Regions from separate parts of the Corallincola holothuriorum genome, predicted to be linked through region 1. Evidence: predicted binding sites of a transcription regulator. Region 1 holds the regulator's gene; each other region holds the start of a gene.
The links. Region 1 encodes FliA, which starts transcription of late flagellar genes. Its sites were predicted from a motif close to CTAAAGNTNNNNNNNNNNNNGCCGATA; they were not measured.
Positions count from the first base shown of each region.

Region 2: the regulator FliA is predicted to act here: its motif matches at 6,945-6,971, upstream of DU002_RS05450 (DUF5610 domain-containing protein).
Region 3: the regulator FliA is predicted to act here: its motif matches at 3,050-3,076, upstream of DU002_RS08205 (flagellar protein MotY).

Region 1 covers NZ_QPID01000013.1:18,204-28,724, forward strand. Annotated here, with positions in the region: gene DU002_RS17470 (protein-glutamate methylesterase/protein-glutamine glutaminase) at 1-53, opposite strand, end outside; gene DU002_RS17475 (chemotaxis protein CheA) at 113-2,269, opposite strand; gene DU002_RS17480 (protein phosphatase CheZ) at 2,284-3,015, opposite strand; gene cheY (chemotaxis response regulator CheY) at 3,037-3,420, opposite strand; gene DU002_RS17490 (RNA polymerase sigma factor FliA) at 3,469-4,185, opposite strand; gene DU002_RS17495 (MinD/ParA family ATP-binding protein) at 4,190-5,062, opposite strand; gene flhF (flagellar biosynthesis protein FlhF) at 5,055-6,521, opposite strand; gene flhA (flagellar biosynthesis protein FlhA) at 6,549-8,663, opposite strand; gene flhB (flagellar biosynthesis protein FlhB) at 8,815-9,945, opposite strand; gene fliR (flagellar biosynthetic protein FliR) at 9,955-10,521, opposite strand, start outside.
Region 2 covers NZ_QPID01000002.1:556,756-567,276, forward strand. Annotated here, with positions in the region: gene DU002_RS05420 (hypothetical protein) at 1-133, opposite strand, end outside; gene DU002_RS05425 (esterase) at 312-3,680, opposite strand; gene ylqF (ribosome biogenesis GTPase YlqF) at 4,056-4,976, shown strand; gene DU002_RS05435 (DUF1244 domain-containing protein) at 5,018-5,305, shown strand; gene DU002_RS05440 (TfoX/Sxy family DNA transformation protein) at 5,286-5,585, shown strand; gene DU002_RS05445 (cation:proton antiporter) at 5,598-6,770, opposite strand; gene DU002_RS05450 (DUF5610 domain-containing protein) at 7,070-8,398, shown strand; gene DU002_RS05455 (cation diffusion facilitator family transporter) at 8,572-9,486, shown strand; gene DU002_RS05460 (alpha-amylase) at 9,738-10,521, shown strand, end outside.
Region 3 covers NZ_QPID01000004.1:125,311-135,831, reverse strand. Annotated here, with positions in the region: gene nth (endonuclease III) at 1-192, shown strand, start outside; gene gloA (lactoylglutathione lyase) at 594-1,001, shown strand; gene DU002_RS08210 (S1C family serine protease) at 1,001-2,056, shown strand; gene DU002_RS08205 (flagellar protein MotY) at 2,140-3,006, opposite strand; gene rnt (ribonuclease T) at 3,159-3,818, shown strand; gene DU002_RS08195 (peroxiredoxin) at 3,890-4,495, opposite strand; gene DU002_RS08190 (Na+/H+ antiporter family protein) at 4,743-6,062, shown strand; gene DU002_RS08185 (3-phosphoshikimate 1-carboxyvinyltransferase) at 6,062-6,484, shown strand; gene DU002_RS08180 (Grx4 family monothiol glutaredoxin) at 6,778-7,122, opposite strand; gene sodB (superoxide dismutase [Fe]) at 7,333-7,914, shown strand; gene DU002_RS08170 (PrkA family serine protein kinase) at 8,109-10,043, shown strand; gene DU002_RS08165 (YeaH/YhbH family protein) at 10,062-10,521, shown strand, end outside.

The sequences.
Region 1 (10,521 bases):
ACTCTGCGACGGAAAAAACTGGAGTCATCGACAACCAGTACTTTAATGGCCATGAATACCTACTCGCCTTATCGGCCGCCTAGAATGCTAACGGCGACCTATCAATTCACTGTTATTTTTTTGCGTAATTTTTAAGCAGACTTGGCACATCCAAGATCAGTGCAATACCGCCATCACTTGTAATTGTTGCCCCGGCCATTCCCGGTGTGCCATGCAGCATTGCGCCGAGAGGCTTGATCACTACCTCTTCCTGCCCAATCAAAGAATCAACAACAAAACCTATCTGCTGTGTCCCCTGCTGAACAATCACCACGTGTCCGTTGCCGCTTCTCGCTGGCGGTTTTGAACCAACCAACAGCCACTCGTCAAGGTAGAACAGCGGGATCGCTTTGTTACGAACAATGATAGTTAGCTGGCTATCGACCATGTTGGTCTTCGTCAGATCCAAGTGGAAGATCTCATTCACCGCAGCCAACGGCAGCGCGAATGTCTGTTTGCCGATAACCACCATTAATGTTGGCAAAATCGCCAGCGTTAACGGCACCTTAATCTCTAACGTGGTGCCTTTGCCCCGTTCCGAATCGATATAAACAGAGCCATTTAGCTGGGTGATCTTGGTTTTAACCACATCCATACCCACGCCACGGCCTGAAATATCTGAGATCTCAACTTTGGTTGAGAAGCCCGGAGCAAAAATCAGATTATAAGCTTCGTTATCGGACATCCTGGCGGCACTGTCTTCATCCAGTACCCCACGGGAAATAGCTATCTGCTTGAGTTTTTCTGGATCCATACCCGCGCCATCATCTTCGATGGTTAACAGGATATGGTCACCTTCTTGCGAAGCTGTCAGCTTCACTATACCGCAACGTGGCTTTCCTGAGGCCTCACGTATATCAGGCATCTCAATGCCGTGATCGACGGAGTTACGCACCAGATGCACCAAAGGATCTGCAAGCGCCTCAACTAGGTTTTTATCTAGATCGGTTTCTTCCCCTTCCAGTACCAGGTTAATCTCTTTCTTCAAGCTTCTGGCAAGATCACGTACAACCCGGGGGAAACGACCAAATACTTTCTTGATCGGTTGCATCCGGGTCTTCATCACGCCGCCCTGCAAATCGGCAGTCACAACGTCAAGGTTCGCTACCGCTTTTGCCAGGTCTTCGTCATCACGACTGGCACCAACCAAGCTCACCAAACGGTTACGTACTAAAACCAGCTCACCGACCATATTCATAATTTGGTCGAGTCTCGCCGTATCAACACGAACCGTGGCTTCCGCCTGAGGTGTCACAGGTTTAGCTGGCGCTTTAGGTTTTGCTGCCGCTGCTGGAGCTTTCGCCGCCGGCTTGGCGGGTGCTTTTGCCGCGGCTTCCTCAGCTTTAGGCTTCGCCGGTTCAGGTTTCGGTGTCGGTGCAGGTTTTTGCACTGGTGCCTTCGCTGCGGGCGCTGCCGGAGCGGCCCCCTCTAGGGTTGGCCCCTTTCCTTGACCATGAAGCTGATCCAATAACGCCTCAAACTCGTCATCCGAGATCTCATCATCACCAGCTGCAGGCGCAGGGTCCGAAGCTGGTGTTGCTGGTACATCAGGTTGACCACTGTGCTGACCTTTACCGTGCAACTGGTCTAATAGCGCTTCAAATTCATCATCGGTAATGTCGCCATCATCTGCCGATGGTGCGGCGGACTCAACGGTAGGGCCACCACCTGGGCCATGTAGCTCATCTAATAAGGCTTCAAATTCATCATCTGAAATCTCATCAATGCCACCTTCCGCGCGATGCTGCTCCGCTTCAACCACCTCAGGGTCATTGGCGAGCTCTTCCACGACATCTTCAACGACAGGTTCAGATTCGGGTTCAGCAGGGGCTTCTGCACCTTCAGGCGAACTGAGACGATGCAGCTCGTGTAATAGCTCAGGGTCAGCGGCTGTGAGGGGTTCACCACCTTGAACCTGACCAAACATTTCATTGACGCTATCCAACGCTTGAAGGATCACATCCATCAACTCTGGGGTAACTTGTCTTTTTCCTTGGCGCAATACGTCAAAAACGTTCTCTGCGCCGTGGCAAGCATCCACAAGTTCAGCCAACGAAAGAAATCCTGCACCGCCTTTTACCGTGTGAAAGCCACGGAAAATTGCATTTAACAGGTCAGAATCTTCCGGATTGTTTTCCAAATCGACCAACTGTTCTTGCAGTTGTTCGAGAATTTCACCGGCTTCTACCAGGAAGTCCTGGAGGATTTCCTCATCAACTTCAAACCCCATGGGCGGCTTTCCCCTTAAAATCCGAGACTGGACAGAAGATCATCAACATCATCTTGATCGTTGACTACGTCTTCTCTCTCTGCTGCATCAACTATCGGGCCTTCAGCCTCAATTTGAGATGCACTGGTTTCTTCCACTTTCTCTGGAGCACCGAACACTTTCAGCAGATGAATGAGGTTGTCCTCAACTTCTGTTACTAATTCGATGACTCTCCGTATTACCTGTCCGGTTAGATCCTGAAAATCCTGCGCCATCAGAACCTCGGTCAGACGTTCTCTAAGTACATCTGAGTCCTTTTCGGCAGATTCAAGGAAATCATTAAGACTATGGCACAACTCTTTGAACTGACCCCGCTCTATCTGCCTCTCCATCAAGGATTTCCATGATGGCATTAGCTTGGCAAGCTCTGAATGCATACGATCAGCGATGGGCAGACTGGCATCCACGGCGTCCATCGTGCGGTTAGCCGCATCTTCAGTTTTCTCTAAAACGTAATTTAATCGTTGTGTCGCATCTGGAATATCGTCAGTGGCCAACTTACCTAAGCGCGGATCAAGTTGAAAATCCTGCAAAGCGTCATGCAATTGGCGTGTGAGTTTGCCGACCTCGGAAAACAGGTCGCTGGAGAACGCCGGATGCGACGTTGAAAGTAACTGCTGCGCCTTCGCTTCTTCCCCTTCTTCTAGGAGTGAAACCAAGTGTTTAGCCTGCTCAAGCGTTAAGCTTGGCAGATTTGAATCAGCCATAAAGCTCCCCTTTGCACCGCATTAACCCAGACGCTCAAAAACCTTGTCGAGCTTTTCTTTCAGCGTAGCGGCTGTAAAAGGCTTCACGATGTAACCGTTTACTCCAGCTTGAGCAGCAGCGATGATCTGTTCTTTCTTCGCTTCCGCTGTCACCATGAGTACCGGTAAGCTTTTCAGCTTATCGTCAGCTCTAATAGCACGTAATAAATCAATCCCCTGCATGCCTGGCATATTCCAGTCGGTGACAACAAAATCAAAATCACCGCCCTGTAACATAGGCAGCGCAGTGTTGCCGTCATCGGCTTCATGAGTGTTGTTAAAACCCAGATCCCGCAGCAGGTTTTTGATGATGCGCCTCATCGTTGAGAAATCATCAACGATCAGAATTTTCATGCTTGTATCCAAGACGCCCTCCAGTGAGCTTTACGTGACTGTGACGCAACACAATGTTGGTCAGCTAGTCCAATGTTTCATTCTGGCTTTAAGCCGATGCATCGCCTGCGAGTGAATTTGACTGATACGTGATTCACTCACGTCCAGTACCTCCCCAATTTCCCGCAGATTTAGCTCTTCATCATAGTAGAGCGATAACACCAGCGCTTCCCGCTCTGGTAGGCTTTTGATGGCGGTCACAAGAGCGCTTTGAAAACGCTCTGATTCTATGCCATCAAAAGGCAGACTTCTTGTCGTATCCTGATCTCCGCTTATCACATCATCGGATACACCGAGATCTTCTAAGCCTATGATCTTCCCTGTACTTACTTCGTTAAGAATATGATGGTAGTCCTGCACCGTGATATCAAGTTTTTGAGCGATTTCTGTGTCCAATGCATCACGACCGAGCTCTTGCTCCAAGCTAGTGATGGCATCAGCAACACGCCGACTGTTACGGTGGACGGAACGAGGGGCCCAATCACCCTTACGGATCTCATCGAGCATGGCTCCACGAATGCGGATCCCGGCAAAGGTTTCAAAGCTAGCGCCTTTGGTGCCATCATAGTTTTTACTGGCTTCCAGCAAACCTATCATGCCCGATTGGATCAAATCATCCAGCTGTACATTAGCTGGCAAACGCCCTTTGAGGTGGTGCGCGATACGCTTTACCAAACCAGCGTGTTGCTCAACAATCGTTTGGCGCTGCTCTGCGATATAGGCCGCGGCTTTATTCACGCGTTTATTCTTCGATTAATTCAGGGTTCTGTAGCAATTGTTCAATAAAAAACTCTAAGTGGCCTGTCGGTTGTGATGGAATTGGCCAATTCACAGCCTTGGCTGCCAAGGTTCTAAAAGCGATAGATGCAGCAGATTTTGGAAACGCATCAGCTACCACTTGTTGCTTACGTACCGCTTTACGCACGTTTTCGTCAAAAGGAATGGTCGCAACCAACTCTAATGCGACATCGAGAAAACGATCCGTGACTCGCGTAAGTTTAGCAAACAACTCCTGACCTTCCCGCAAGCTTCTCACCATATTGGCGACAATCTTAAAACGGAACACGCCGTGTTCGCGGCTTAATAGCTTGATCAACGCATAGGCGTCGGTAATTGAAGTGGGTTCATCACAAACCACCACCATGACATCCTGAGCTGCGCGAGAAAAACTCAACACCATCTCAGAGATACCTGCCGCAGTATCAACAAGCAGGACATCAAACTCCGTCCGCAATTCGCTAAACGCGCGGATCAGTCCAGCATGTTGCGTTGGCGACAATTCAACCATTGATTGTGTGCCAGAAGAGGCTGGAACGATCTTGATACCTTTGGGACCATCCAACAGGATGTCATCCAAATCGACTTCACCAGAAAGCACATGGGATAGATTGTGTTGCACCCGCAGGCCTAGCATCACATCTACGTTACCCAAGCCTAAATCGGCATCCAGCACCAATACCCGCTTTCCCTGTTCGGCCATGGCCACTGCGGTATTGATCGACACATTCGTTTTGCCTACGCCACCTTTACCACCGGTGACGGCAATTACTTTTACCATCTGAGCGCGCTTCATTTTTCTTAAACCACTCGCCTGGTCGGAAAACTCATTAATCATATAATTCAGAATTCATCTCACTGAATGCATCGGTTGTCCAGAGATAACCCTCACCCTGGCTATTACTTTCCATCAGCTCTGTTGCTTTCGTCACAAGATATGCAGGATCTGCGACCTGAATATCTTCTGGAACCCTTTGTCCATCGGTAAGATACCCGATTGGCAAAGCGTTTTGAATTGTAACACTTAGAATTTCCCCTAAACTCAAACACTCATCAAGTTTGGTGAAAATACAACCTGCCAGCGGTATGCGACGGAAGTGAGAAACGGCTTCTTGTAATACTTGTCGCTGAGCCGTTGCCGATAACACCAAATAGTTCTTAATCTGATGCTCACTATTACTCATCAATGTCTGCAACTGTTCAGTCAAACGAGTATCACGCTGTCCCATTCCCGCGGTATCTATTAATACCAATGAGCGGTGACGCAATTGGTGTAATACATTCGCTAACTCATCAGCGTCTTTCGCGACTTTTACCGGACAACCAAGAATACGACCGTAAGTCGACAGCTGCTCATGAGCACCAATACGGTAGGTATCTGTTGTAACTAATGCCACCTGATCCACACCATATTGCATCGCATAACGCGCAGCGATTTTGGCGATAGTCGTGGTCTTACCAACCCCTGTTGGTCCCAACAGGGCAACAATACCGCCGTCACGCATGATTTCATCATTATTAGTCAATAATTGGTCGGCGACCAGCTGTTGAACTTTAGGCCATGCTTCATGCCCGGCCATATCTTCGGGAATATAGCAGGCCAGTTGGTCTGCCAGTTCATCAGCAAAACCCATGCTTTTAAGCTGTTTAACCAGCATGGCACGCATTGGCTCTCTACGCTCAACTTCTTGCCACATCAACCCAGACAGTTGGTGTTCTAGAAGTTTACGCAGCTGCGCCATCTCAGCTTTCATCTGCTCCATGTCACTATTATTGCTGCCACGAGAAGGCGACTGAGGTCGCAATGAAGCCGCCGCTGCAGAACGTTCAAATTCGTTACGTTGACCAATGGGCTGCGGCGCTTGTCTCGAGGCCAATGGCCGTTGTGCCGAAGCCCCCATAGGCGGCATTGACTCATCAGCTGACGATAATGACTCTGGCGACATGGCTGACTTGTTCTGACGAGATAACAGTGCCTGGAGGGAATCCGCTACAGGCTCCTGTTCTGGCATCTTCTTATGAATACGCGCTTCAGCAATTGGCTTTGGCGGTTGCTGACGAGCGACCTGATTCAATTTGTTTCGTAAGCTGGCGAATGATGGCTCACCCTCCATGCTTGCCGCCGGCGCTGCTTTTTCAGTTTTCTTTTTCGCGGCGTCGTAATCAACGGCAGCAACAATTTCAATACCACCGGTCACTTTCTTATTGGACATGATGACAGCATCTGCACCCAAGGTTGCTTTAACTTCGTTTAATGCTGTGCGCATATCTTTGGCAAAAAAACGCTTAATCTTCATGTCCTACTCTCCGTTGCCAGGCAACTTCTACTGTCCGATAGACGAGATAATCTTTATCTGCTTGTCGTCAGGTATCTCCTGATACGACAGCACTCGCAGGCTAGGAATTGTATTCTTCACAAAACGCGATAGCGTTGAGCGAAGGATCCCTGAGGTCAGTAAGATGGCTGGTTGCCCTGCCAATTCTTGCTGCTGGGCTGATTCAATCAAAGCCCCCTGCATCCGCTCGGCCAACCCAGGTTCAATACCTGCACCTTCATTTCCGGCGGCCTGCATAGACTGGTGCAACATCTGTTCCAACTCTGGCGCCAATGTGATAACTGGCATTTCTTCGTCTATCCCATTGATTTCTTGGCAGATCATCCGACGAAGAGAGATTCGACAAGCCGCAGTCAGGACGTCAGGATCTTGACTCTTCATCGCGTACTCTTTCAGCGTCTGGATGATGCTACGCATATCTCGCACAGGCACACCTTCATTCAGCAGGTTTTGCAGCACCTTGGCGATATGGCCTAACGGCAACATTTCAGGTACCAAACCTTCAACCAGCTTCGGATAATTTTTCGCGAGAATATCCAATAGATTCTGCACCTCTTCATGACCCAGTAAGCTTGCGGCATTGTTGGTCAGCACTTGTGACAGATGTGTGGCGACAACCGTTGCCGCGTCAACCACGGTATATCCGAGTGTTTGGGCATGCTCACGCTGATCAGGTGAGATCCAGGTTGCTTCTAGGCCAAAGGCCGGATCTTTTGTGTCGATACCATCGACACGACCAAACACTTGTCCTGGATTGATGGCCATCTCGCAATCATGACGGATCTCCGCTTCCCCGACAGAAACGCCCATCAATGACACGCGATAAGTATTTGGCGGCAGATCTAAATTATCCCGAATATGCACAGCTGGCACGAGGAAGCCAAGTTCTTGACTCAACTTACGACGCACGCCCTTAATACGATTAAGTAACTCACCACCTTGGCCTTTATCCACCAGCGGAATGAGACGATAACCCACTTCCAGACCAATAATATCCACTGGGCGAACATCATCCCAACCCAACTCTTTCGGCGCTGCCGCTGCGGCAGCCGCTTGCTGTTCTGGGCTGGCAGCTTTGGCTGCCGCCTCGGCTTCCGCAAGTGCTGCAGCAGCCCGGCGACGGTGCATCAGGTAAGCCATACCGCCAGCAGCAAACGCCAGTGTTAAGAAAGCCAGGTGAGGCATGCCAGGTACAATACCCATCAGGAACAGTAAGCCAGCGGAGATAATCAGCGCTTTCGGGTTATCAAACATCTGTGACAACACTTGCTGCCCCATGTCTGCCGAGGCGCTTTGACGTGTCACCATAATGGCGGCACCGATAGAGAGGAGCAGCCCAGGGATCTGCGCCACCAAACCGTCACCGATAGTCAGCAGGGTGTAGATCTCTAGCGCTTCAGAAAACGCCAGATCATGCTGCACCATACCGATGATAAAACCGCCGATCACGTTAATAAATAGAATAAGAATACCGGCGACAGCATCACCTTTAACGAACTTACTGGCACCATCCATCGAGCCATAAAAGTCTGCTTCACGGGCAATGTCATCCCGTCGAGTTCTTGCCTGATCCTGGCTGATTAAGCCGGCATTCAGGTCGGCATCAATAGCCATCTGTTTGCCGGGCATCGCATCCAAAGTAAAGCGCGCGCTTACTTCAGAAATACGCCCTGCACCTTTAGTAACTACCACGAAGTTAATAATGACCAGAATGGCGAACACCACCAGACCGACGGCATAGTTACCACCAATCACCACTGAGCCAAACGCCTCAATCACATTACCCGCGGCGTCAGGGCCTTCATGACCACGCAATAACACCACTCGTGTTGAAGCAACGTTCAACGCCAAACGCAGTAAAGTAGTTACCAGAAGTACGGTAGGGAAAGCGGCGAACTCTAACGGCCGCAGCGTATAGATGGTAACTAATAAGACCACCAACGCCAGCGCAATATTGAATGAGAACAGCATATCCAGCAGCAGTGCAGGCATCGGCAACACAACCATGGCCAACGCTGCCAATACAATAATCGGCGCCCCGATCCCTTGGATCTGACGTACCCGTTGAAAATCCAGACTGCCTAATGTTGCTTTAAGATCCATAACTCACTGCGACACAAAATTGACTCTAGGGCTGATTCTGCAAGAGTCAGGCCAGCACGAAGTCAATTAAGAGATGAGCGCTAGAATAGAAGAGGAATAAAACAGCACGGAGGCGAAAAAGCGTATTAAGCGATGAATAGAATGACCGACATTAATGCTTTAGTTCATCCGGGATAGGTAACTCTTTTGGCAGAGGCGTAGGCTTTTTCCCGGTGCCCTTCTTGTACTCATTTAACTGGTATACATAAGCGAGCACTTGGGCAACCGCAACGAACAGACCGTCCGGGATCTCCTTGCCCAGCTTCGTGGTGTAGTAAATTGCCCGAGCCAATGGCGGTGCCACCATTATTGGCACCTCTTTTTCACGGGCAATCTCACGGATCTTCATCGCCACCTCGTCATTACCTTTTGCGATAACTCGCGGTGCGCTGACGCCATTCACATCATACTTCAAAGCCACGGAATAGTGCGTCGGGTTAGTCACCACAACGTCCGCTTTCGGCACATCACCCATCATTCGGCGTTGAGCAATTTCTCGCTGCATCTGACGAACGCGCCCCTTCACTTCCGGACGCCCTTCTACATCTTTCATCTCATCGCGCACCTCTTGCTTGGTCATGCGCAGCTGTTTGGTGTGATTCCAGATCTGAAACGGCACATCGATCGCGACAATAAACAGCAGCGAAAGGCAGAGAATGATAAACATGAACAGCAGCAGCTCTACTGCATGGGCGATGTTGCCAGGAAAAGACTCGACACTGATATGCAGGATCTCTTCGAATTTAAACGACAGCAATAAGAATGCAAACAGGGCAATAAATGCAAATTTCGCCACCGCCTTCAGCAGCTCCACCAGCGCTTGCACCCCAAACATCCGCTTAAAGCCTTTGGCCGGCGACATCTTGCTCAACTTGGGAGCCATCGCTTGACTACTAAAGGTGATCCCCCCCATCAAAATGGAGCCAGCCAGCGTTGCCACGAACAACATGGCAATAAAGCCCCCCATGGGAAAGAGCAGTTGCATCAGCGCATCGGGCCAGGCACTCATCATCTGGTTAACGTCATGGCTCTCATCACGGTTCAACGTAAACAGACGCTTCATAACCTTAGCGAGCGTTTCGGCCAGCGATTGGCCAAAGATCATCATGCCAAATGCCGATGCCAGCAATACCGCAGCGGTATTAAGCTCCTTAGAGCGAGCAACCTGGCCTTTTTCTCGTGCCTGTTGTAATCGTCGGGGTGTGGGGTCTTCTGTACGTTCCTGATCGGTATCTTCAGCCATACGACGCCTCTAACACGGATCATTAAGCACTTGGCACATCAGGGCGACGCCCCGGTACCATTGCGCTTCAAAGTGGCCAACGAAGTTACCCAAGGTAAGCCAGATAATAAGCAACCCTGACAACATAGTAACGGGAAAGCCGATGGTGAAAATATTCAGCTGTGGTGCTGCCCGAGTCATGACACCAAATGAGAAATTAATCAATAACAGCGCGACCAGCGCACTCAACGCCAAAGCTAAGCCACCGGCAAATACCCAACTCATCCAGCGAGCCACCGCATCAAACTGAGGCGCCTCAATACCATTCGCGCCGACCGGCAAGGTGTGGAAGCTTTCAATGATGATGCGGATCATCAACAGGTGGCCATCGATGGCAAAAAACAGCAATGTTGCCAGCATCAGGTAAAACTGACCAATAACCGGCACTGATTGACCGTTACTAGGATCAACCAGCGAAGCAAACCCCAAACTAGTTTGCATCCCCACCACCTGACCGGCGACCACAAATGTATGCAGCGCTAGCACCGAGATGAAGCCTGTTAAGGTACCAATGATCACCTGATGCATGGTAACCAG
Region 2 (10,521 bases), on a different contig from region 1:
ATCTGTCTGGATCCTCAATGCGTTGGCATTCACTTTTTTGATTTGCCCTGACGCCATGATAGGCCTGCTTTTGGCTACACCCCGTGCTGACTATGCTCACTATGAGTATCGATATGCCCGCTAACCAGTTCATTATCATCATCCTTGCTTAGTCAAAAAAGGGATGTCTTTATTGTTGCGTAGATTTTAGTCTCGCTGGCTTAGTACGTTAATAGTTTTGTGTTTCAAAATGTACTTATCCAGGGACTAATGACGAGAAAAAGCCGACCCCTTGGTCGGCTTTTGCGCTTCGTTAACTGCGTATGCGTGGATCAGTCGATAGCAGGTTGTAGCCGTATTGCAGCTATGTCGAAACGGTTCACTGGGCCATTGTCGCCGCCGTTCCCCGTAAATGTTTCATTGCTACTCAGGTAGCTCATATTGTAGAAGTCCATTAACTCCAATGAGTAGCTACCTGCCGTTAACGTGGCCGTCAGCGGGGTGGAATAAACCAAAGGCTTAGTGCCTGCAGAAGTTAGTGCATGGGGCATTTGAATCACGCCTTCAGCGACGACGGCACCATCACTGTCTTTCACCTGTAACCATTTAACACCGTTAGTGATACCCAGGTTAATGGCGTTGTAATTGTTGTGGTATTTGAGCTGGATGTCGTAGTCGCCATCATTGGCGATAGCAACATTGCTGACAACCAGGGTGTCAGTCATCGCTCCCCAGTCACCTAGGTAGCTCTCATCGATAATATCATCCGCCGGACTAACGGTTAGATTTGACGTGACATTAGCATTGGCTACAGAGATCTCCTGTGCGGCGTCATAACAAGCAGGCTGGTTATGGTGAGAGCGATTACCCGAATCGGTGTAAACGGCCTCAATGGTATAGCAATAACCTTGGCCTGCTGTCACACCGATGTTGTCAGTGACAATACCGACTGCCACATTTTCTTGGATCAGCATGCCGTTCCGGTACAAATGGTAGGCCAAGTTGCCTTGGTTACTGTCATCGTTAAACTCTACGGCGAGCAGATTGTCGGTGTTGACAAACACACGGCTGATAGTGGGCTCCAGTGGAGCAAATACGGCGGGATCATTTGTACTTAACGGCTCTGCAGTGACAGCGGTTAGGCTACTTTCTGTGTTGGTCAGCGCGCCAAACGTAACCACAATGTCATTGCTTTCACTGAGCTCTGCCCAGCTTAGCTGTTGCGTTGCTGCGTCACCGTTTAAGGTTATCGTGGCAACACTGTAAGAGCCCTCGGTATCGGTTAACGCTGGCAAATTCAGCGTGAGATTGATGGTTTTGCCTTGCAGCACCAAGCCTTGTAACGCAAGAGATGTACTATCGGCGAACATGGTTGCGTGCAAGTTGTTGGTTACAAATGGGTTGATTTCGATGCCAGTGTCTGTGGTGCTAACACCAAACACACCTTCGATGACCATACCGACATAGGCGCCGACAGACCAAAGCTGGCGCGTCGAGTTAATCACCGGTCCTGATAAGCCAGGGTTATCAAAATCAAGCAGGTTGGGTTGTAGTGATAGCCACTCCAAGTTCTCCATATTTGATATGTTGAGTGAGGCCGCACGTATCAGCGTGGTGTAAGCGGCATCCGCCACTTTTGTATTGCCTGTTTGAATAGCAGCCCTTAAGCCGTAGGCGGTTACAAATGGCCAAATAGCACGGTTGTGATACACCGCGATATCAGGTTGTTGTGGGAAGATGACGGGAGCGCCCATGTCGCCGTGAGGGTAGTTAGCGACGACCATTTCTGCCGTCGCCGCATCGGCGATGCCGCTGGTGACTGCCAGCGCCTGGCCTAACCAGTCAAATTTGTGTAATGGTGCAGTGCTCTGATGACCAGCCGTCAGGCTGCTATACAGCCCTGCATCTGCGAGCCAAAAACCATCATTGATGGCGATCTTGAGGGCATCAGCCCAGCCTTGATATTTCGCCGACGCGGTTGCATCACCTTGTTCTTGAGCCAGTTTTGCGGTTAATTGCAGCGCTTTGTAATGCGCGACGTTCGTAGACAGGGCCTTTGCACTACCCAAGCTGGCAATGTCGTTCACGATCCAGCTGGCGTAGGTTTGCTCACGCCAATCTAAGAAGGATTGCTCACCATGGTAAAGTCCGTCATCGCTATCAAATGCAGCGATGCGATCATTTTCAACGGTATTGACCAGCGCTTGGTAAGCTTGCGTTGCAAATGCGGCTCGCTCCGTGGCTGGTAAACCATTAAGCGCTTTCTCTGCACCTAACGCCCAGGTCACCCGATCGGTACTGATCGGCCAACTACCACCTGAACCTGTGTCTTGAACTATCTGTATGCCGCTCGCGTCTCCGGCGGCAGCGGTTGGTTTGGCCGTGCCGGCGCGATAGCCGGATAATTTAAATTGCAGGGAGTTTCTGACACGCTCAGGATCTAACAGTGCTAAACCCAGGTTGGCTGCATAAGAAAGGTCACGGGTCCATACGTAGTGCCACTTTGCGCCGGTCTCAAAGCAATCGCAGGGGATAGGGTCGCCACCGTTATAGCTATCGTCTCGGATTTCGCTCACGCTATTTTCTGCTGTTTCGTGCACGGACAGTGCAAACAATGCGTCAAATGCTAAGTTCCCGGTACGGCTTTTGGGTTTGCCTGCGACCTCTTCATAGAGCACGTAAGGGTCGCCTGGATCGCGTAGGTCTTGGGTCGTTGATTGGGCATAACTACGGAACTCGGCGTCGGCAACTTCAGCGGAAAATGTCACGGTTTCTTGCTGATCGTCGAACGTGGTGAAGCTGAGTTCTTGGCGGACTTCGTGGCCTTCGTGAGGATTGATGATTACGCCATCATCACCATCAGTTTCTGTGATGTGCAGTACCAATGCGGTGGGCTCAGAGGCATCGACATTGAAGCGATAGTAACCGGTTTCTGTGACAAAAAAGCTACTGTTTGGGCCGCCAGGATACATGACATAATCTGTGTCTAATTCCGCGACAACCGATACGTCTGGATCCAACACCCATTCACTGGACCAATCTGCGGAAGCAACTTTGAACTCATGGTTGCCAGGGGTGATCTGCATGGTCATCTGATAATTGTTGTCACCGACATACCGTAACTGGTTGTCTGTGGTCCAACCGTTAAAGCCACCACGTAGATAGATGTCATAATCCAAGGGCGCTACGTCCTGAGAAAAACTGAATGTGGGGTGAAGTAAATCATCACCGACTTCAAGTTTATAATCGTAGATCCCTGATTGTTCCAATACCATGGCCATATTGGCCGCGCCGTCCCCAGTTTGTAGAACGTAACTTTCGCCCGGTACCACTTCTGTCAAATTATCTACATCGGCAGTGAATGTTGTTTCCAACGTCCAGTTAGCATCGGCTACTTTGAACTGAGGAACGCCTGCAACCATCTCTACGTTGTGGAGATAGTAAGCATCCTGTTCAAATGTGAGCATATATTCTTCTTCAGCCCCCCAGCCACTGAATTCCCCTTTGAGGAAAAGATCAACGGCATAAGGGGGAGTAGGCTCAGGATCGATACACGCATCACCTGTGTCATTAATGACTTGCGGAGGATCACAGGTGAGAGTGTCGTCATCGTCGTCAGAGCAGCCTCCTAGGCTAAATCCGCTGGCTAATATGAGCACTGCGGTGGCGAGACGGTGCTTGGATAACACTGTTGGATTCATCGATTCCTTCCTTTTAGTTTGTAGTCGACATCACGTTGAAAGATATAGGGTAGACCAAGGCTTAACATAAGAACTTGTTGATATATAAGGGCTTTGGAGGAGAAAATGTTAAAAGTATGGGCAGTTAAAAAAGGTGATCACGCTCCGCTGGCAGATTACCAAGCGTAAGTTTTTGTAACTGGTTGGTTACAAGCAGAGGATTTACATATTGAGATATGCTGCTCCCCATCAGTGCGCTTATTGCTGGGGAGTCATTGGCGAAGTGTACAGAGCGTTTGAAGTAAGCTTTAGATAAGTTCTGATTTTGAACAGCAACAGGTTAAACTAGCGCGCAACGGGAAATCCAAGTTACAGCAAACGGCAAGGGGCAGTTAGATGGCGATTCAATGGTATCCGGGACACATGCACAAGGCGCAGAAAGAGATCGCTGAAGTGATGCCACAGATGGATCTGATTATCGAAGTGTTGGACGCCCGTATTCCTTACAGTAGTAGTAATCCAATGATCACTAAGTTACGTGGCGATAAGCCGGTAATTAAGGTTCTAAACAAGCGCGATCTTGCCGACCCGCTCCTAACAGCCCGTTGGGTGGACTATTTGGAACAGGAAACCGGGGTTAGAGCTTTGCCCCTGACAACGCAGCAGCCGTCTGAAATTAAAACCATCATCGAACTGTGCCGTAAATTGGTACCTCACCGGGACCAAGCTGGCAAAAATATTCGCGCCATGATTATGGGGATCCCCAATGTGGGTAAGTCGACCACGATTAATATTCTTGCTGATCGTATTATTGCCAAGACCGGTAACGAGCCGGCAGTAACTAAGGCGCAGCAGCGCATCAATCTGCAGAATGGTGTGGTGCTAACAGACACCCCGGGCATGCTATGGCCTAAGGTGGAAAACGAAAATAGTGGTTATCGCTTAGCTGTGACAGGGGCTGTTAAAGACACCGCAATGGAGTCTGATGACGTGGGTATGTATGCAGCGGACTATTTGTTGCTGGCTTACCCTGAGCAACTGAAACAGCGCTATCAGTTGCCAGAGTTACCGGAGACTGGCTGGGATCTGTTGGAAATGATAGGGCGTAAGCGTGGCTGTTTACGTTCCGGTGGCAAGGTCGAAATGAATAAAGCGGCGGATCTTCTGTTACATGAAGTACGCGCAGGTACGCTAGGAAAAATCACCATGGAGACTCCGGATATGGTGATTGACGAAGAAGCCTTGATAGCAAAACGTCTAGCGGAAAAAGCGGCGAAGGATGCACAACGCAAAGCTAAATTTAAAGGCCGTCGTTAAACGGGCTTTGGGCCGAGAAGAATTGAGGAGGGATGGTCACGATGGAAAAGCAGACTGAAATTGAAGCGGCGGTGTTACGTCGTTTATTAGCTCATTTAGACAGTCGTAAAGATGTTCAAAATATTGATCTGATGAACCTAGCGGGTTTTTGCCGTAACTGCCTATCAAAATGGATGGTGGCAGAGGCTGCTCAGCTGGATGTAGCGGTTGACCCTGACGAGGCCAGAGAACACATTTACGGTATGCCTTACAGTGAATGGAAGGCGAAGTATCAAAAAGAAGCCACCCCGGAACAGTTGGCCGCTTTTAATGCCAGCCAGAAAAAATAGTCAGGCGTGGGATGAGATCGCTGCGCTGCCAAACTTGGGGACTGTATCGGCGAAAATGTTACTTGCAGCTGGTATCGCTTCTTTGACTGAATTACAGGCATTAGGGGCTGTTCGCTGTTTTCTGCGGGTCGAGCAGCAGTTGTTAAAGCCACCCAGCTTGAATCTGCTTTATGCGCTTGAAGGCGCGCTAGTTAACACCCATTGGTGCACTGTTAAACGGGAGATGGGAGGGCAGCTTATTCTGGAGTTAGATGCTGCCCGGCAAGCGCTTAAGGCATAAAGATACGTGAGCTTAGTCTCTGCGTAGTTTAGGTTTGGTGGAGATCGGTGTGGGGTAACGCTTAACCACCCAATAGGTAGAAAAGATAAAGGTCGCTATGGTTGCAGATTGTATTAAGGTAGCTCCTTCGCTGCTTAATACGCCGCTGCTTAGCGCGGAAAAGGCCACCAACATAGAGAATTCACTGGCTTGCCCCAAGCGAACCCCAAGCTGTTGAGATATCGCTCTATCTTCACCCGTCCAGATAAATGCTTTTTTAAAGCTAAGTACCTTCAGCCCTACTAATACTACGCCGAAACAGAAGCCGGACAACATTAAAAATGGTGCCATTCCAGCATCAAATTGCGCACCGATGGCAAAGAAAAATAGGATCAGGAAAAACTCCCTTAATGGTTTCAGGTGCTCAGCGATGGCCATCGCCACTTGACTGACAGCAATCGATAGGCCAGCTAAAAAGGCGCCAATCTCGTATGAGAGACCAAGTTGATGGGCGGCTTCCGCCCAAAACAGACACCACGCCAGAGTAGCGACAAATGTGTATTCCTGGATCACATCAAAGCGGCGGAACAGTGGCAACACGATGAAGCGCACCCCAGCAAAGGCCAGTATGGCGATGCCAACTAATTTCACTAGCAGCATCGCGAATGTGGTGAGCATCGCTTCACCTGCATCAATATTCAAAAACAGGATCACCATGATAGCCAGAATGTCTTGCAGCAGCAGTACACTGGTCATCACCTCACCAATGTGTTTGTGATGCAAGGCCGTTGTGGGGATCAGTTTCAGGCCAATGACGGTGCTTGAAAACATGAGTGCCGCACCTATCACCAGCGCTTCTTTTAGCGGCATTCCCATACTAAGGGCAAACACAAAGCTGGCGCTAAAAAATAGCAGGGAGGTGCCGAGGGTAATCAGTGCTGTTTTCTGAAACAGCAATAACAGCTTTCTGGGTTGCAGATGTAAGCCAAGCAAAAACAGCAACAGGATCACACCCACATGGGCGATCTGTTCAATGTTGTTGGCATTAGGGATCAAGTCAAAGCCGGATGGGCCGATGAGGATCCCGGCAACAATGTAAGCAAGAATGATTGGCTGGCGAGCGTACAGGAATGCAGTGCCAATAATGGCAGCACTGACCACTATCATGGAAAGCTGTATGACGATGGTGTCAAAGCTGATCTGCATTATTTATCTTTATCCTGCGGGTACTGCTTTCATCCGTATCTGCAGAATAACCGGAAATGGGTATCAATTGGCAATATTCTTCTCAGCAAAGACACGGTGATAGTCTTTCATAAATGTGATCCACGTTGGAAAAAATGTGCTGTTTCAGTGAGTTATACTATCATTCAAAAATGATTAAAGTCTGTACAATTTTGGCCGATAACCTAAGCGTGTAATTTTAACTTTTTTATGCCGATGGCTGATCATAAAGCCGCTCATTGATGGCAATGGGTTGGCTAGTCAGTACATAGGGCTAAGGTATGATGATGAATAAGATCCCAGACCTGATGAATCTGTTGCGTCCACAGCCGGGAAGTGCCGGCCGCCTGGGTCAGCCACAGAATGATGCCGCGGGTGGTCTGAAGTCGGCCCCGGGTTTGGTTTCGCAACCCGGCGAAGATGTTTCTTTGCGTTCGCCATTTCAAGTTGCGATGCGCTCTTTGGCCGATTCAGTCTATAAAAATTTGCCATTTTCGCCGCAACAAGCAGCATCGTCAGAGGCTCCGGTCGAAGAAAATACCGGTGGTTTTGATTACGAGCTCGTGGCTAACAATGTGACTTCCTATATCGAAAAGGCTGTTAACCAAGCGCGGGAGCGCGGTGAAAGCGATGAGTATCTCGAAGATATGATGGCGCAGGCTCGCATCGGTGTAGATCAAGGCTTCGGTGAAGCGCGCGACGAACTTGAAGATATGGGCATGATGAGCGAAGAGCTGGGGAATGGCATAGATAAGAGCTATGACTTGATCCAGCAACGTTTAGGCGAGTTCGAGAAAGAGCTGTTTGCTGGTGATGAAGTGGCGTTATCTTCACCGCAAGTAGAGGTGACCCGTAGTAGTTCCACAGAAAGTTATAGCAGCGGTGGCGACTTCAGTGGCGCGCAGTTAGTGGGGCAGGCTGCCTCCTATCGGGTTGAAAACAGTGCTTCTTTGGAGCTATTCACCAAAGAGGGGGATAAGATCGCTATCAGTTTTAATGCGTTACAAGCCAGCTCTATGGGGATGGGATATGCTTCGAATGATAACGGCGAAGCACTTATTTCTAGCTACAGCAATGAGTCTTCGTTTGGCTTCTCTTTTTCCGTCGAAGGCGATCTAAGTGAACAGGAGATGGCAGCGATCACTGATTTTATTAATCAGGTGGCAGGCGTTGCCGATTCATTCTTTGCTGGGGACTTTGATGCAGCGTTTGATAAAGCCAATGAACTGGGCTTTGATGATTCACAAATTGCATCATTCTCAATGAGTTTGGAACAAACCCAAACGATCGCGGCTGCGAAGGTGTACCAGCAGGTACAAGATCAGCCAGCAACCACACAGCCTGGTGCGGGAGCGAGTTCCTTGTATGACATCATGGAGCCACTTAGTGAATACATTAAACAGTTTAAAGAGCTGATAGAGCAAAGCGAGTCTATTTTTGCAGAATCCACTGAGAAATCGACTGCGGCTATTGACCAGGTAGCTGAAAAAATTCTGCCATTCCTGCAGCCAGAGCAGCAGGACGCGGCCAATCGTTTTCAGGAGTTTAACCAACGGTTGCTGCAAGCTCTTGAGCAGTTAGAAGCACCGGTTCAAGCGCCGCTTGAATAGTTGCTAGCAATCCCTATTGGGTAGCAAGAAGGGTTAGCATTGCTGGCCCTTTTTTATATCTGGCGCAGAGGTTTCTAAGGGGGGACCCCCTCCGACTAGGCTAGATTTTGACGGGCTTGCTTGCTTACTAACCGCTATACTTTTCTCCACGTAGACTTGTTATGGGAGGATTTATGGCTTTTCGCCATGGCATTAGTAGGGAGCAACTTGCCCTAAAAATATCTTTGATTGCGACTTTGATAATGGTTGCTCTTGGCATCAGCTTTGGCTTGCTCTCCGGCTCTTCCGCTATTTTGCTCGACGGTTTTTTCTCTCTCTTTAGCACTGCAATGACAGGCCTTGGCCTTATAACCAGTTACTTGGTAACGCGCGACGAAGATCGGCGCTTTCAGTTCGGTTATGCCTACATTGAACCCTTAGTGACAACTCTAAATGGCATCGCTATTTTGCTCATGTGTGGTTTTGCTATTTTTTATGGTGTCGAAGCCATTTGGTCTGGTGGGCATCATGTTGCGTTGGCGTTCGCGTTACCTTATGCCTTGCTAAGTAGCCTGTTGTGTTGGTGTTGTTACGCTTTTATGCGGCGTGAGAGCCGTCGCACTGGCTCCTCGTTGCTAGAGATCGATAGTCATGAGTGGCTAGTGGATGGTTTGTTAAGTAGCGTCGTACTCGCCGGCTTTGTTGTGGCGCAGGGGCTAACTTGGTTTGGCTTCGAAAGCTGGGTTAGGTTTGTTGACCCGATATTGATGCTGTTATTAAGCAGTGTCGCTTTAATTCTACCTCTCAGGGTGCTGTTTCGGAGCTTAAAAGATCTACTCGCGATGGCACCAGACGACGATTTTGCCCAACAGCTGCCATGTAAGTTGGCGGTTGTTAAAAGGCAGCATGAACTGCGAGGCTACCGTCATTACCTTTCTCGCTCCGGTCGGCGCTACGATCTGGAGGTGAACTTCTTAGTCGCTCAGGATTGTGAATTGTCGATGGCGGAACAAGATTTCATTCGGCGCCGCTTATGGCAAGATTTGCAACAGCAGCAATCCGATTTGTGGTTAACGGTGAGTTTCACCGCTAATCGGCGCTGGTTGTAATCGTTGCGTTGTCGTGGGGCGGTTTCTGAATAGGAGTGGATGGTAAGCCGTTTTCGGCGTCTGCCTTTGTATTAATCTATCGGTTTTAGTTTACCAGGGGGATATTTTTTGACGCATTGAATGCAAATTTTTTGACTCTAATGCTATTCGGTATCACTAACATCGTGCTATTTTTGAGCAACTAACATGACTTTATGAGTAAAGAAGTTATTTCTCTACTCTTTCTCAATTTATCTTATCGGGATATGGATATGAAACACCCGTTCCATTACGCGGCCATGGCCTCCGCTCTTACCTTAATGCTTGGCGCTTGTGCGACAGGCGATGTCGATACAGCAACTACTGGTCCGATTGTGGCCAGTTCTGGCTCAGTCTCCCAAGCTCAGTGCTCACGTTGGAACGGAGAGGAGGTCAGTGTCAATGTTTCTAAAGCGTTCAGTGACGGCGAACTGATTCGAGATTTCTATTCTGGTCAGGAAACTACGGTACGCAATGGCAAGGTGGCATTGACGCCTGCCGCCGACAGCGAAGGTTTATTGCTATTGGAGCGGGTGGATAGTAAGGAGAGTAGCTTTAGCTGGGATAACGCCAATGTCTATTTTGTTATCACTGACCGATTTGAAAATGGCGATCCTTCAAATGATAACAGCTACGGGCGTAAGCCCGATGGTGCGAATGAGATCGGTACGTTTCATGGTGGTGATCTGAAGGGCCTCACGAGTAAGCTGGATCATATTGCTTCACTAGGTACTAATGCTATCTGGGTGACCGCACCTTATGAGCAGGTGCATGGTTGGACTGGTGGTGGTATTCGCGGTGATTTTAAGCATTACGCGTATCACGGCTACTACGCCATGGATTACACCACGATGGATGCCAACATGGGTACCGAAGAAGATTTTCGCACCTTTGTAGACGCGGCCCATGAGCGTGGTATCCGCGTGGTGATGGATATCGTTATGAACCACCCAGGCTACGCGACACTGCAAGATATGCAGGAGTTCAAGTTCGGTAAGATGCGTGCAACGGTTAAAT
Region 3 (10,521 bases), on a different contig from region 1:
GGTTTTGCCAAAGGTAAAAATGTTGTTGAGGTAGAAAATAAGCTGCTGAAGGTCGTACCAAAAGAGTTTAAGGTTGATGTTCACCATTGGCTGATCCTCCACGGCCGTTACACCTGTATCGCCCGTAAACCACGCTGCGGCAGCTGTATCATAGAAGACCTCTGTGAATACAAGGAGAAAACAGAGATCTAAGTGCCGAGCTAACGGCTAATCACCTGCTAGCAACTGCCTCTGGAGAAGATTAGTCGTTAAAATTTTGTAATTCACCGCCAAAATGTTACAGCCTACCCGATAGTTAAACTCATACGCACATGACTCTACACGCCCGAAATTACCGATAACCCAGCGCCAGTCCACTCGTCAGCTGACCACTTTCCCTCAACCAAATGAATGGTATAGATAAATCTCACTTCACATAATTAGGAACCGTATCATCACCCCGCATTTCCAGCACACTTTAAGCCAAGAAATAAACACGAGACTCAGGTAGGGAGATAACACAATATCGAGTATCCTTAGCTACCTAAAGTTAACAATTCGTTTTCATTACCAAACTGTATTGTCTTGGAAACGGCTGATATCAGGAGTTTCAGATGCGCATTCTTCATACCATGCTTCGTGTCGGTGATCTTCAACGCTCTATCGATTTCTATACTGGCGTACTGGAGATGGATCTAATTAGACAATCTGACAATGAAGAGTACAAATACACCCTCGCCTTTGTTGGTTACGGTGATGAACGTAGCGGTGCAGTCTTAGAGCTAACTTATAACTGGGGCACCGACCAATATGACTTAGGCTCAGCATTTGGCCATATCGCCATTGAAGTGGATGATATTTATGGAGCCTGTGAAAAGATCCGTACCGCTGGCGGAAATATCACCCGAGAGCCAGGTCCGGTAAAAGGCGGAACAACCGAAATTGCATTTGTTGAAGATCCCGATGGTTACAAGATCGAGTTGATTAACAAGAAGTTCGCCGGAAAAGGGTTGGGCAACTAATGGAACTCGCTTTACAACGAAAAAACACCACGCTGCCCTCTCTGCTCATCATGGCGATTGTGATGTTACTTACCGCCTGTGCCAGCAATGCTGGTGAAGACGATGTCGCCAATATTTTCGCCAAGGTCAACGACAGTGTGGTTGAACTGCATGTGAAAGCCATTCAAACGGAAAAGACCGGCAACAGAACAAGTAGTAACGGTCTCGGCTCAGGTGTGCTGATTTCCGATTCAGGCAAGGTGCTGACAGCAGCCCACGTGGTCGATACAGCCACAGAGGTGAAAGTCATTTTCACGAATGGTGATATAAGTTTCGCCAAAATCCTTTGGATCGAACACAAAGCAGATCTCGCGATGCTCAAGCTCGACAAAGTACCAGAGGGGATTAAACCGGTAAAAATAGGCGATTCAAAAACCCTCAGGATCGGTGAGCGGATCATGGTGATCGGTGCCCCTTACGGTGTCAGTCACAGCCTATCTGTCGGCTATGTTAGCGGCAGAAGAGAAGGCCCAGAAAAGGTATCTCGTAATATCACCCCGGTATTCCTGCAGACCGACGCGGCAATAAACAAAGGCAACTCAGGTGGCCCGATGTTTAATATGCAAGGTGAGGTGATCGGTATTGTCAGCCGCATTTTGAGTCAGAGTGGTGGCTTCGAAGGCTTAGGCTTTGCTGTTGCTACACAAACGGTTCAGGCAATTATTGACGAAGGTACCCTGCCCTATGCTGGTCTAACAGCTTTACCGCTAACTCCGGAACTGGCGCGGGTACTGAATATTCCACAGGGCTATGGCGCTTTAGTGCAACAGGTCGTGCCCTTCTCACCAACGGATCTGATCGGCCTGCGACCAGGACGCTTACCAGTCAAAGTGATGGGCAGAACCCTGCTGCTGGGGGGCGATGTATTACTGGCGGTGAATGGCATTGAGATCCGTGACGAAGAGTCACTGTTTAACGTGCGTGAAACGATGCAAGCCATGGAGAAAAAAGATCCCTTAGTGCTAACGATTCTGCGTGATGGCAAAGTCATCACACTAATGGAAACCAAGCAGTAATAGTCCGCCCAATACAACACGAAAAAGCCCCGAAATATCGGGGCTTTTGCTTATCTACGGTAGTAGAGCGGAAATGAACGGTCTTAACGACTCATACGGATCACAACCCGTCGGTTAGTATTTCTACCAATCGTTGTTTCGTTGGTTGCAATATGACGTTTCTCACCATGCCCTTCTGTACGGATCCGCTTATCATCAAGCCCCTGCTCTTTAAGGTAGTCTTTGATCGATTGCGCCCGCTTAATAGAAAGCTGCTCATTGTGCCAGCGTCCACCATAACTATCGCTGTACGCATCAACCAATACTAACTCGATCGTTGGTGCAAGCTTCAGGTATTCACCAATCATCTCCAGCTTACGCTGCGACTCTTTATTCAATTTGTCACTATTGGACTGATAATTCAGTACCGTATAGGAGATATCATCGAAGCTGTATGGCAGCAAATTATCAACACAGCTAAGGAAGTCATAGTATTGCTGACGGAAATTGACAGCGGAGAGACCAACCGCAACCTCATCGTTGCGTTGGTTCCAATCGCTGTAATAGAGCGTGGGCTGCATCCCCTTCTCCAACTCATGCAACATAACCCAAGCACTTTGTTGATCCACTCGACCTTCAAACTGGCGATAAAGGGTTGTCTTGCCTATGCGCGCAGTAGGTAATCCAGGTTTCCAACTTGGCGGTACCGAACGCAAAGCCACAGGGGTTTTCTTGGCCGGTTGCAAGCGCATATCCAAATCGAAGTTCAAATTGATGAGCTTATTCGCCTTACTACTAAAACTCACTTCACCGTAATGGGGCACCTTGTGCTCTAGACGGCATTCAAGCCGCGAATCACTCGCCAATGCCCATTGGCTATTTTCTAAGCCCGCGGCGTACGTTCTCACGCCAGCATTTGCCTGCTGACTCACTATTAGCGCTATCGCAATAAGGCTAAGGTTTAAACGCATAACTCACCCAATTAACTTGGTATACAACACCATATTAACCTGTTATCGGCATCAACGCCGCTTTCTTTAGCAAGATCTGGATTGGATGTTAACGTCAGGGTTTGCGATACTGTTGCGCTTTCCATTCTCAGCTAAAGTGGTTATCAGCCTGTATGTCAGACACAGTTAAGCGTTCGCTACATCAACGTTTTCGTGGTTACTTCCCCGTCGTTATCGATATCGAAACTGGGGGCTTCAACCCCGCAACCGACGCTTTGCTTGAGATAGCCGCCGTCACTCTAAAGATGGATGATGACGGCTTTCTAACACCCGACCAGAAGATCCACTTTAATGTTTCTCCATTTATTGGTGCCAATCTGGATCCCAGCTCTTTAGCTTTTACCGGCATCGATCCGAATGATCCTGAACGCAATGCAGTCGCGGAATGTGAAGCGCTAAAAGAGATTTTCAAACTAGTTAGGAAAAGCCAAAAAGCGGCGGAATGTCACCGCTCAATCGTGGTTGCCCACAACGCAGCGTTTGATAACGCCTTTCTCAATGCGGCCGTGGCACGTTGTAATATCAAACGTAACCCATTCCACCCGTTTGCCACTTTTGATACCGCAACCGCGGCTGGTATTGCTTATGGTCAAACCGTGCTGCAAAAAGCCTGCAAAGCGGCGCAAATCGATTTTGACAGTAGCAAAGCACACAGTGCCGAATATGACACGATACGAACAGCTGAACTATTCTGCTCGATCATTAATCGTTGGCAGTCTCTGGGCGGGTGGCCAGTGGTAGATGTTGATGAAGAAACGGGCGACGCTGAGTAATTGACGTTAAGGCGTAACAACTTAAATAAAAAAGGCTGCCATAAGGCAGCCTTTTTTGTCACCGGAGTGATTTACAGTTTATCTGCGTTCTCAGATAGGTACGCTGCAACACCTTCAGGGCTTGCATCCATGCCTTTATCACCTTCAGTCCAACCTGCAGGGCAAACTTCACCGTGATCTTCATGGAACTGCAGTGCATCAATCATACGCAGCATCTCATCAACATTACGGCCCAACGGCAGATCGTTAACTACCTGATGACGAACATCGCCATTCTTATCGATCAGGAATGAACCACGGAAAGCAACACCTGCTTCAGGGTGCTCAACGTCATATGCCTGACAGATTGAATGAGTGATATCAGCAACCAGTGGATATTTAACCGGGCCAATACCGCCCTGATCTACTGGCGTGTTACGCCATGCGTTATGAGTGAAGTGAGAATCGATAGAAACACCGATAACTACAACACCGCGCTTTTCGAAATCAGCCATACGGTGGTCGAATGCCAACAACTCAGAAGGACAAACGAAGGTAAAATCTAATGGATAAAAGAAAATAACCGCTGGCTTACCAGCAATCGTCTCTTTCAAATTGAATGCGTCAACAATATCGCCATTTGCCAATACTGCTGGTGCGGTAAAATCAGGGGCTGGGCGGCCTACGAGTACACTCATGTCGCTTCTCCATTTTTATATGATGTCAGGTCATCCGACCTACGGTTTTGTAATCAGTTCAGATCAGTTTTTCGATTATACGGTTCCACTGAAAAGTAACCAAGCATTTCAGTCGGATATTACTGCTGTTTGCCTAAAAACTGGTCATGCTGGAAACATAACATAGCCAAAAGAAAAATAAATTCCACTGGCATCCCATGGCGCTGTTTAGGAGAATAGCCAATCGAGTAAATTACTGGAATAGAAAATGAATGCTGTTGTTCTGTCAGTGCTTCTTGTCCTCACCTTAAGTCTGTTTCGCGTCAATGTGGTTATTGCCTTGATCGTCAGTGCCCTCGCAGGCGGACTTATTGGCGGCTTATCATTGTCTGACACCCTATCAGCATTTAATGGCGGCTTAGGCAATGGCGCTAGCATTGCACTCAGTTATGCCATGCTGGGGGCATTTGCAGCGGCGCTTTCCAATAGCGGCATTACTGATTACCTTGCTGACCATGTGATAAACAAGCTCGGTGGTGGTGAGCATGAAAAACAGAAACTATGGGCCAAGCACCTACTCTTGTTTGCTCTACTCGCGGTTTCCGTATCATCACAGAACATCATTCCTGTGCATATCGCCTTTATTCCTATTCTTGTTCCTCCCCTGTTGCACCTGATGAGCGAATTGAAGCTCGACCGCCGCTTAGTCGCGTGCGTTATCACCTTCGGTCTAACCACCCCATACATGCTGCTGCCGGTAGGCTTTGGCGGTATCTTTCTTAACGAGATCCTACTGACTAACCTTAATACTAACGGCCTGGCGATTGACGCTTCTGCCGTTGCGCCAGCCATGTTGCTCCCAGCCTGCGGCATGTTTATCGGCCTAGGCCTAGCGATGTTCAGTTATCGGAAAAAGCGCCACTATGATGAAGCGGCAATAAAAGCAGTAGAACCTGAGCAGCATGACAAGCAACCACGCCAGGTGTGGGTACCGTTAGCAGCAATCGCTGGCGCTTTGGTATTACAACTCTTAACTGAATCCATCGTCATTGGCTCTCTCACCGGGCTAATCATTCTTTGGATCGGTCGAAGCATTAGACTCACCGACACTCAAGCGCTATTCAGCCAAGGAGTGAAAATGATGGGGATGATAGGCTTCATTATGATCAGCGCCGCTGGCTACGCCGCAGTCTTGAAAGGCACTGGCGATGTTGAGAGCTTAGTATCAGTGGTCTCCGGCTGGATGGGTGAAAGTAAGGCCTTAGCTGCCATCACCATGTTAGTGATTGGCCTATTGATCACCATGGGTATTGGCAGCTCGTTCTCAACCATACCTGTCATAGCCACACTGTATGTGCCGCTAGCTATCTCACTTGGCTTTTCAGTACCGGCAACCATCGCCTTGGTGGGTACTGCCGCCGCCCTCGGAGATGCAGGCTCTCCCGCTTCAGACTCAACCCTGGGTCCCACATCAGGCCTAAATGTTGATGGTCAACATGACCATATCTGGGACACCGTCGTTCCAACTTTCATTCACTACAACCTGCCACTGCTTGGCTTCGGCTGGTTAGCTGCCATGGTGCTTTAATGAGCGAACAACGCACGACTAAACAAGCTTTTCAAGGGTCGTTGCATAATGACCCCGTGATCCAGCGACTTTTTGAGCGAGTGCCGCAGAAAGTACAAGACAGTTTTACTGAAGAGCAGTTGATCCACTTAAAAGTGGCTGTCGGCTCACGAGGCTGGGGTGAACACACCGTTGATATCCGCGGTTCATTTCGCGGCTGGAAACATCGTTATTACTACGTCATGCTGTTTGGCCGTAACCGCAGGCAGCTTAGTCCGGGGCAGCAGCATATTCACAATCTGCTCAGTGCCGGACTGCTATCCGTGTTGCTGATGGGGGGGTTATTACTCGGATTTATGGTGCTCTACCTTTTAAAATCCGCACTGGGGATAGATCTGCTTCCCAATCACTCTCTTGGCTTATGGGATTGGTTTAAAAGTTAACCAATAATCACGAAAGTCTGTTGACCTTTGTTGTGTGTTTTTGCAGCAATTTAGACGAGGCAGAGGCGGTGAAGTTGAGTAGCCCTCAATAAGTCGCCAGCAAATGCTGCCCGAAAGGTTCGTTGAAACACGTTCTGAACTGCGTCATTCACTACTTTCTTAGATAGCTAAGCTACTTAGCTCAGTTCTTGCTCAAAACGTGTTTCATTCGAACAAAATTCATACACGAAAGGTCAACAGACCCGTATAAAAAAACCGGCAACATGCCGGTTTTTTTCCAAGTAAAAGCGCATTTACTCTGCAGCTGGCGCGTCTTCGCGATACTTATCCGCGGTTTCTTTAATCAGCGGCTGTAACTCACCCTTTTGAAACATCTCAATGACGATATCACAGCCACCAATAAGCTCACCGTCAACCCATAGCTGGGGGAACGTTGGCCAGTTGGCGTACTTAGGCAGTTCCGCGCGGATCTCAGGGTTTTGCAGAATATCAACATAGGCGAACTTCTCACCACAATTCATTAATACCTGAGAAGCTTGCGATGAAAATCCACAGCTAGGAAGTTTCGGAGAACCTTTCATGTAAAGAAGGATCGGATTTTCAGAAATCTGCTTTTTAATACGCTCTACAGTATCCATTGTTACTCTCTATCAATAAACAAAGCTAATCGACCTATTGTACGGTTTACCGAGGCAAATATCAGCCCACAATTGCTAAGGCCTTTCTTTGCGTTCAGATAAATTTTCCGTTAGCTACTTCAAACTTTGCCATAACCGAGTAGAATGCTGGGAGATTCCCAACCCCTTAAGAGCCTAATTAAAGGCTCGTCGACATGGAGAAAAGGACAGATGGCATTTGAACTTCCTGCCCTGCCGTACGCAAAAGACGCTTTAGAACCTCATATCTCAGCTGAGACTCTTGAGTATCATTACGGTAAACACCACAACACCTACGTCGTTAAACTAAACGGTTTAGTCGAAGGCACTGAATTTGAAGGCAAGAGCCTAGAAGATGTCGTTAAAACCTCTTCTGGCGGCGTTTTTAACAACGCTGCGCAAATCTGGAACCATACTTTTTACTGGCACTGCCTGAGCCCAAATGGCGGCGGCGAACCTACTGGCGCATTAGCAGAAGCAATCACTGCTGCGTTCGGTTCTTTCGAAGATTTCAAAGCAAAATTCACTGACAGCGCAATCAACAACTTTGGTTCAAGCTGGACTTGGTTGGTGAAGAAAGCTGACGGCAGCCTGGACATTGTTAACACTTCTAATGCAGCAACTCCGCTGACTGAAGAGGGTGTAACTCCTCTGCTGACGGTAGATCTGTGGGAACATGCTTACTACATCGACTACCGCAACCTGCGCCCTGACTACATGAAAGCATTCTGGGCACTGGTAAACTGGGAATTCGTGACAAGCAACTTTGCTTAATCACATTTTCTAGCTTAGTCACAAAACGCCTCGCTTTAGCGGGGCGTTTTGTTATCTGCTTTACAAAAAAAGAGCTAACTTTTTTTCTTCTCACCGCAAGTAAATCCGCTACCGACTACTCTTAGTATATATAGATAAGGTGACAGCCTGACACTGCACGTGTCTTCTCGCGTCCTACTATGGAGGAGTTTCCGATGGGGATCTTCGAACATTATCAGCAACGCTACGAGGCAGCTCAGGAAGAAGAGTACTCGATACAAGAGTTTCTTGAACTGTGTAAATCAGATCGCAGCGCCTACGCATCAGCCGCTGAAAGACTGCTGCTGGCCATCGGCACCCCCGAGATGATCGATACATCACAACACGCCGTCGAGTCTCGCCTGTTTTCTAACCGTGTGGTCGCCCGTTACCCCGCTTTTGCTGAATTCTTCGGCATGGAAGACGCAATAGAACAGATTGTTGCCTATCTCAAACATGCCGCCCAAGGACTGGAGGAGCAGAAGCAGATCCTATACCTGTTGGGCCCCGTAGGTGGTGGTAAATCTTCATTGGCAGAAAAACTGAAGCAGCTAATGGAGAAAATCCCTATCTATTCACTGTCGGCCAACGGTGAACGCAGCCCGGTTAACGACCATCCATTTTGCCTGTTTGATCCGGCAGAGGATGCTGCAATCCTTAAAAAAGAGTACAAAATACCCGCCCGCTACCTAGGTACCATTATGTCTCCGTGGGCCGCCAAACGATTGAGAGAATTTGGTGGTGACATCAGCCAATTTAAAGTAATTAAGCGTTTTCCCTCGGTGCTAGACCAAGTCGCCGTAGCCAAAACAGAGCCCGGAGATGAAAACAATCAAGATATCAGCTCCCTCGTTGGCAAAGTAGACATTCGCCAACTAGAGCACTATTCACAAAATGACCCTGACGCCTACAGCTATTCCGGCGCACTCTGCCGTGCCAACCAAGGCTTGATGGAATTTGTCGAGATGTTCAAGGCGCCGATCAAGGTATTACATCCCTTGCTCACAGCGACACAAGAGGGCAACTACAACCCAACCGAGGGCCTCTCTGCCCTGCCCTTCAAAGGGATCATTCTCGCTCACTCGAATGAATCTGAGTGGCAAAGTTTTCGCAACAATAAGAACAACGAGGCTTTTCTTGACCGAGTTTATATCGTCAAGGTGCCTTACTGTCTGCGCGTCTCCGAAGAGATTAAAATTTATAACAAGCTGATTGAACATTCAGAACTGAGCGGCGCCCCCTGTGCCCCAGGTACACTCGACATACTGTCGCGGTTTAGCGTACTTTCAAGGCTCAAAGATCCTGACAACTCCAGTATCTATTCAAAGATGCGCGTATACGATGGAGAAAGCCTCAAAGATACAGATCCTAAAGCGAAGTCATATCAGGAGTACCGCGATTTTGCTGGCGTAGATGAAGGGATGAACGGGCTGTCGACTCGGTTTGCTTTCAAGATCCTCTCACGGGTATTTAATTTTGATCACGGAGAGGTTGCCGCTAATCCCGTGCATCTTTTTTATGTCTTAGAGCAGCAGATAGAACGAGAACAGTTCCCTCAAGAATCGGCAGATCTTTACCTTGAACACCTGAAGGGCTACCTGATCCCGAAATATGTCGAATTTATCGGCAAAGAGATCCAAACCGCTTATCTGGAAAGCTACTCCGAGTACGGCCAAAACATTTTTGACCGCTACGTCACCTACGCAGATTTTTGGATCCAAGATCAGGATTATCGAGATCCGGAAACCGGACAACTATTTGACCGCGCAGCGCTAAACGCCGAGCTGGAAAAAATAGAAAAACCGGCAGGGATAAGTAACCCGAAAGACTTTCGTAACGAGATAGTTAACTTCGTGCTGAGAGCAAAAGCCAATAACAACGGCAAAAACCCGGCATGGACTAGCTACGAAAAGCTCCGCACCGTAATTGAGAAAAAAATGTTCTCAAATACTGAAGATCTGTTACCCGTTATCTCGTTTAATGCCAAAACGTCTGCGGAAGACCAGAAAAAGCACCAAGATTTTGTCGCCCGTATGATGGAGAAAGGCTATACACAGAAACAGGTCCATCTTCTTTCGGAATGGTACCTAAGGGTACGCAAGTCGTCTTAATGCTACCCGGAGGTACCGATGGCGCATTTTATTGACCGGCGGCTTAACAGCAAGAAGAAGAGTACAGTCAACAGACAGCGCTTTTTACGACGCTATAAACAGCAGATCAAAAAAGCGATGTCTGATGCTATTTCTAAACGTGGCGTTACAGATATCGAGAAGGGAGAAAAAGTCAGTATCCCGACCCGAGATATATCCGAACCCATTTTTGGCCAAGGCCCTGGGGGAAATAGAGAAAGAGTCCTACCGGGCAATGATCGCTTTGTTCCGAGGGATCGAATAGAGCGCCCTCAAGGGGGCAGTGGCGGCAGCGGTGAAGGCGAAGCAAGCGATAGTGGAGAAGGTGAAGACGAATTTGTCTTCAGCATCTCCAAAGATGAATACTTAGACCTTCTATTTGAAGATTTGGAGCTGCCAAATTTAAAGAAGAACACTTTAGATAAGTTAACCGAATACAAAACCTACCGCGCCGGTTATA